DNA from 2 places in the Methylorubrum sp. POS3 genome. Region 2 is predicted to be linked to the other one. Evidence: predicted binding sites of a transcription regulator. Region 2 holds the regulator's gene; the other holds the start of a gene.

Region 1 (3,408 bases), 330 kb from region 2:
CGCCGGGTGCCGTCAACCGGGCCGCCTTGTCGAGCAGGCGGCGTTGCAGGCCGACGAGGCGAGCGATATCGGCCTCGCTCTTGGTCCAGGCGACGTCGGGATGCCGGCGGATCGTGCCGGTGGCCGAACAGGGTGCATCGAGGAGCACGGCGTCGAAGGGCGTCTCTTCCGAGAGATTGAGGGCATCGGTCGTCACCACATCGGCCGTCAAGTTCAGGCGGGCGAGGTTGCGTTGCAGGCGCTCCAATCGCGCGGCGGAGCGATCGACGGCCGTCACGCGGGCACCCGCCGCGGCAATCTGAGCGGTCTTGCCACCGGGGGCGGCGCAGAGATCGGCAACCCGCTCGTCCGGACGCGGCGCCATGAGACGGACGGGCAAGGCAGCGGCGGCATCCTGTACCCACCAAGCACCGTCGGCATAGCCGGACAGGTCGGCCACGGCTTCCCGCCCGGAGAGGCGGAGCGATCCGAGATCGAGCAGGCGTCCACCGAGGCGCTCGGCCCAGGCGTCCGGTGCATCGCGTAAGGTCAGGTCGAGAGCCGCGCCTTCGAGATGCGCGGCAGCGATGCCGCGGGCGGTCTCCTCGCCGTAGGCGGCGGCCCAGCGTCTCGCGAGCCATTCCGGCGTGTTGACGGCAAGGGGATCGGTTTCGGCGGCCCGGATCGCATCGCGCTCGCGGCCGATCCGCCGGAGTATCGCGTTCACCAGCGGCGCGAGATGCTGCAGCTGCGGGTCGGACTTGGTGAGTCGGACCGCGAGATCGACGGCGGCATGGTCGGCCACGGCGAGGTCGAGGATCTGCGCAGCCCCGGTGACCAGGAGTGCGAGGAGGTGCGGCCTATCCTCGGGGAGCCCATCGCGCAGACGTTCGGCCAAAGCGGCTTTGAGAAAGCCGAGGCGGCGAAAGCTCGCGGTGGCGATGGCACGGGCCAAGGCGCCATCACCCGGATCCAGGCTCTCGCCCCGACCGGCTTGGGCGAGCGCGTCGTCGAGAGCCAGGCCACGGCTCGGTCCGAGCAGCGTCGCGACCGCGTTGGCGGCCACGCGCCGCGCCGCGAGGCCCGGGACGTTCGGATCGATCGGGGGCGGGTTGCGGCGGTTCGGTGTGGATGCCACGCTCTCGGCCGTTCTCATGACGGAAACAGGGGACGGGGCTCGCCCCGAACCCGACGCACTCCCATCTGAGAGCCAGCGATGCAAGCCGATCGAGGGAAACAGGCATGAGCGACGACGCGACGAAGGACGGAGAGAACCGGGAAGCTCGACCGCTCAGCCCCGCCGCGCAGCGGGCTCTTGCCGAGGCCGCCGAGCGCCGCGCCGCCATCGACGCCCGCGCCTCGCAGATCTCAGAGCGCCCGGAGCGGCTCGGTCGCGGCGGTCTCGAGCCGGTTCGCTACACCGATTGGGAAGTGAAAGGTCTGGCATCAGACTTCTGAATCCGCTCGCGCAGCCTCTGATGTCATCAGAGTGTCGCGAAGTGCGGGCGAGGCTGCCTACGTGCGGAGAAGGATCTTAATCCGCACGCAGGAGTGATCGGCATGGCGGGATCGTCTGTGCAGGGTGTGAGCGATGTCATCGCACCCGCTGCGGAACGCCGCGGCCGGCCCGATCTCGACAGAGGCCACTCCCCTCTCCTCCTGATCGCCATCGTGGCAGCCTTGGTGGCGGCTCTGGCCTACGTCGCTTTCAGCATCCACGAGGATGTCGAGGCCACCGGCGCCCGCGTCACGACATACCTGCCTTACATCCTGCTCTTCGTGGCCCTGACCATCGCCCTGGGCTTCGAATTCGTGAACGGCTTTCACGACACCGCCAACGCTGTCGCGACCGTGATCTACACGCATGCTCTGCCGCCGAGCGTGGCCGTGATCTGGTCCGGCTTCTTCAACTTTCTCGGCGTCCTGCTTTCCTCCGGGGCCGTCGCCTTCGGCATCGTCTCTCTACTTCCTGTGGAATTGATCCTCCAGGTCGGTTCAGGCGCGGGCTTCGCCATGGTGTTCGCGCTGCTGATCGCCGCGATCCTCTGGAACCTCGGAACGTGGTTCCTCGGCCTGCCGGCTTCCTCGTCGCACACGCTGATCGGGTCGATCATCGGCGTCGGCGTGGCCAATGCGCTGATGCATGGTCGCTCCGGCACCTCGGGCGTCGATTGGTCCAAAGCGACCGAGATCGGCTGGTCGCTGCTGCTCTCGCCGCTCATCGGGTTCGTCGCGGCGGGGGGGCTGTTGCTGACCCTGCGCGTCCTCGTGCGCAATCCCGCGCTCTATGCCGAGCCCGATGCCAAAGCTCCGCCACCGCTCTGGATCCGCGGCCTACTGATCGCGACCTGCACCGGCGTGTCCTTCGCCCACGGCTCCAATGACGGGCAGAAGGGCATGGGATTGATCATGCTGATCCTGATCGGCACGGTCCCGACCGCCTACGCCCTCAACCGTGCCCTGCCGGAATCATCGGTGTCGCAGTTCCGCAAGACCTCGCAAGCTGCCTCCGCGGTGGTGGCCGGGAAAGCGGCCGGCTACGACATCATCGGCGATCCGCGCCCCGCGGTCACTGCCTACGTCGCGGCCCAGAAGGTCGATTCCGGGACCTACCCGGCGCTCTCGGTGATGATCCGGCAAATCGGCGAGGCGGTCGAGCGCTACGGCAGTCTCGCACAGGTTCCGGCAGAGGCGGTCGGCAACACCCGCAACGACATGTATCTCGCCTCGGAGGCGATCCGCTTCCTGATGAAGGACAAGGAGAGCGCGCTGTCGCCCACCGAGGCCGACACGCTCAAGGCCTATAAGGGCAGCCTCGACGAGGCGACGCGGTTCATCCCGATTTGGGTCAAGGTTGCCGTCGCCGTCGCCCTCGGCCTCGGGACCATGGTGGGCTGGAAGCGCATCGTGGTCACCGTCGGCGAGCGGATCGGCAAGACGCACCTGACCTACGCGCAGGGCGCTTCCGCCGAACTCGTCGCCGCCACGACCATCGCGGCGGCGGACCTCTACGGCCTTCCAGTCTCGACCACCCATGTGCTGTCATCGGGCGTCGCCGGCACCATGGCGGCCAATCGCTCCGGCCTGCAGTTCGGCACCCTGCGGGCGCTGGCCATGGCTTGGCTGTTGACGCTGCCCGTGGCGATGGTGCTGGCGGGCACCCTCTACGTCCTGTTCTCCAAGCTCTTCTGAGAACGACCCTTAAGGAGAGGCGATCGTGGCGTGGCCGTCGCGTCCTCGCGCGGAGCTGCAACGGTGGCGGGCTTGGCGCGATGGTCCGCCCCATCAGGATCGGCTGCCCGGGCCAAGCGTCTGACCGTGCCGCCGGGACACGGCCATAGATGAATGAAAAAGGGGCCGCCTCTCGGCGACCCCCTTCGTCGTCTTCTGCGGAGGCTCTGGACTTAGAAGTCCATGCCGCCCATGCCG
Region 2 (3,408 bases):
TCGGCGAGATGCCGGGCGCACAATCGAAGAGTACGTAATCGTAATCCTGAACCAGCGGCGCGAACTCGTCCTGGAACAGCGTCCAAAGCCGAGCCTCGATGTCGTGCATCGAGAACTTCCGCTCGGTCAGCTCGTACAGGATCTCCCGCTCGACCAGTCGCAGATGCGGACCGGAGGGCAAGAGCGCGAGTTCCAGCGGCCGGTTCTTGTGCATGGTCAGGCTGACGCCGGGCTGGATGCGGGCGCGCAGATCGGGCTTGTGCCGGGTAATGAGCTTGAGGGCGAGATAAGCCTCGAGCGTCCGCCCGCGGCCGATCATCTGCGCCAGCAGGTCGTCGCCCGCGAGACAGACCGAGACGGAGGCTTGCGGATCGAGATCGACCACGAGAACCCGGGCCCCGTCGGCGGCAAGCGCCTCGGCCAGCATCACGACCGTCGTCGTCTTGCCGACGCCGCCCTTCATGTTGGCGACCGCGATCAGCTTGCCGCTCACGAACGCGCCCTCCCACGTTTCTCGGTGCCGACATCGGCGCAAGGCAAGACAGACATATGTCAGCCTTCGTCTTCACGAAGCGATGCAGAGCCCGACCGATCTCGATCAATCCACAGCGGCATCCCCCCGCGACCGGCACGGATCAACACGTTGACGTGCGTATGTGGGGGGGAACCACTGAGACCGGTGCCGATTGGTGCCGTGATCGGCACCTTGGCCGAATCGCGACGGAGACCGATGCCTGTGATCTTTCCGGCCACCACCGCCTTCTATGCCGGCCTGCTCGGCCTGATCTATGCCGGGATGTCCGGCTGGGTGATCGGTGGACGGCTGACGGGTAATGTGCTGTTCGGCGATGGTGGACAGGACAGCCTGCAGCGGCGCATCCGCTCCCACGCCAATTTCATGGAATACGTGCCGATTACCCTTCTGCTGATCGCCCTCTACGAGGCGGGTGGGGGCGCGCAGGGTTGGGTACGCGGCCTCCTGATCGTGCTGGTGATCGCCCGAATCCTGCACCCGATCGGCATGTTCGCCGCCGCGAACACGCCGCGCCAGTTCGCCTGCCGCGGCGTCGGCATCCTGGCAACGCTCGCGGTCATGACGATCGCTTCGATACTGCTGTTGCTGCGGACCGCCTGAGCGTCCCCCGGTCTCGGCCCTGCCATGCTGGGCTGATCGAGCCTGCTATATTCGTCACGCACCCCGGCGGTAGCTGAACCGTTGTAATTGAGCCACGCGTGGCGATCAGACCATCGCTGGCCCACGGCCAAAGAGGAACGGCTGACGACCCGGCCTACTCGGCGACAGCGAACATCTCGTCGAACGAGTAGCCGGACCCGCGCACGGTCCGAATCGGATCGCTCTGGCGCGGACGGTTGATCGCCTTGCGCAGGCGGCCGACATGCACGTCGACGGTGCGCTCGTCGATATAGACGTCGTGGCCCCACACGCCGTCGAGCAATTGCTCCCGCGAGAAGACCCGGCCGGGGCTCTGCATGAGATATTCGAGCAGCTTGAACTCGGTCGGCCCGAGATGGATCTCGCGACCCTGGCGGCGGATGCGATGGCTCACCCGGTCGAGCTCGATATCACCGGCGGTCAGCATGTCGGCGACGTGGGTGGGCTTGGAACGGCGCAGGAGCGCGCGCACCCGGGCGAGCAGTTCCGGCACAGAGAACGGCTTGACCACGTAATCGTCGGCTCCGGTCGACAGGCCGCGCACCCGGTCGGCCTCCTCGCCGCGGGCCGTGAGCATGATGACCGGGAGCCGTTCGGTCTCGCGGCGGGCACGGATACGCCGGCACAGCTCGATCCCCGACAGGCCGGGCACCATCCAATCGAGCAGCACGAGATCGGGGGTGGTCTCGTGCAGGCGAAGATCGGCCTCCTCGCCGCGGCTCGCGACATCCACCACGAAACCTTCGGCTTCGAGGTTGTAGCGCAGCAGCGTGGTCAGTGATTCCTCGTCCTCGACGATCAGGATGCGCGCGCTCGTCATCGCCCGTCTACCCATTCGCATGCGTCGCCTCGGGCTTTGTCCGTCACCGTGACGGTGCCGGAGCGGCGCGCGGGAATCCAGTCCCGCCGCAGGGTCATGCCCTGCGAAGACGATTCTTGCTTCATTCTACATTCCAACCGGTCGCGGGTTCAGGCGCCCGGCACGACCGTCGCGTAGTTCGACGCGTCGTTCTTGGGTCGCTCACCGGCGGGGGCCTCGCCGGTGGCAAGATAATGGATGGTTTCGGCGACGTTGGTGGTGTGGTCGCCGATGCGCTCGACATTCTTGGCGCAGAACAGCAGATGCGTGCAGAACGAGATGTTGCGCGGATCCTCCATCATGTAGGTCAGGAGTTCGCGGAACAACGAGTTGTAGAGCGCGTCGATGGCACCGTCGCGCTCCCACACGTCGTGCGCGGCGGTCGTGTCTCGGCTCGAATAGGCATCGAGGACGTCTTTGAGCTGTTCCTGCACGAGGTCGCTCATGTGCTGAACGCCGAGCACGATCTTCTGCGGCTGGGCCTGATCGCTGATCGCGACGACGCGCTTGGCGATGTTCTTGGCGAGATCGCCGATCCGCTCCAGATCGGCGGCGACGCGGATGCCGGAGATGGTCTCGCGCAGGTCGATGGCCAGGGGCTGGCGCCGGGCGATCAGCAGCACCGAACGCTCCTCGATCTCGCGCTGCAACACGTCGAGGCGCTTGTCGGCGGCGATCACCGCCTGGGCGAGGGCGGTATCCCGGCGCACCAGCGCCTCCGTGGCCTCCGAGAGCATCTTCTCGGCCACGCCCCCCATCTCGGCGATGGAACGGCGCAGGTTTTCGAGGTCGTTGTCGTAGGACGAGACGATATGTTCGGACATCTTCGGACTCTCCGGTCGGGCGTTGCCGCCCGTCGCCTGGTCGATGGGTTGCGCGGGCGGGCCGGTCAGCCGAAGCGGCCGGTGATGTAGTCCTGCGTCTGGCGCTTGGCCGGGTTCATGAAGATCTTCGAGGTCGCGTCGAACTCGATCAGCTCGCCGAGATACATGAAGGCGGTGAACTGTGAGATGCGCGCGGCCTGCTGCATGTTGTGCGTCACGATGACGATCGTGAACTCGGACCGCAATTGCTCGATCAGCTCCTCGATGCGGCCCGTCGAGATCGGATCGAGGGCCGAGGTCGGCTCGTCGAACAGGATGACCTCCGGACGCTGGGCCACGGTGCGGGCGATGCAGAGGCGCTGCTGCTGACCGCCCGAAAGGCCCATGCCGGACTGCTTGAGCTTGTCCTTCACCTCGTCCCACAGCGCGGCCTTCCGAAGCGACTGCTCGACGCGCTGGTCGAGTTCCGCCTTCGGCAGCTTCTCGTAGAGCCGAAGGCCGAACGCGACATTGTCGTAGATCGACATGGGGAAGGGCGTCGGCTTCTGGAA

What was found. The regulator PhoB, encoded in region 2, activates phosphate uptake and scavenging genes when phosphate is short. The targets are predictions, from matches to a motif close to TGTCATNNANCTGTCAT.
Region 1: OWC43_RS21650 (inorganic phosphate transporter) is a predicted target of PhoB. The motif match lies at 1,459-1,475, and genes of this name have one in related genera.

Annotation. Positions count from the first base shown of each region.
Region 1 covers NZ_JAPRBT010000001.1:4,663,536-4,666,943, forward strand. The annotation lists gene OWC43_RS21640 (RsmB/NOP family class I SAM-dependent RNA methyltransferase) at 1-1,117, opposite strand, end outside; gene OWC43_RS21645 (DUF1674 domain-containing protein) at 1,222-1,437, shown strand; gene OWC43_RS21650 (inorganic phosphate transporter) at 1,540-3,171, shown strand; gene groL (chaperonin GroEL) at 3,384-3,408, opposite strand, start outside.
Region 2 covers NZ_JAPRBT010000001.1:4,335,404-4,338,811, reverse strand. The annotation lists gene OWC43_RS20055 (ParA family protein) at 1-493, opposite strand, end outside; gene OWC43_RS20050 (MAPEG family protein) at 737-1,135, shown strand; gene phoB (phosphate regulon transcriptional regulator PhoB) at 1,290-1,994, opposite strand; gene phoU (phosphate signaling complex protein PhoU) at 2,144-2,857, opposite strand; gene pstB (phosphate ABC transporter ATP-binding protein PstB) at 2,923-3,408, opposite strand, start outside.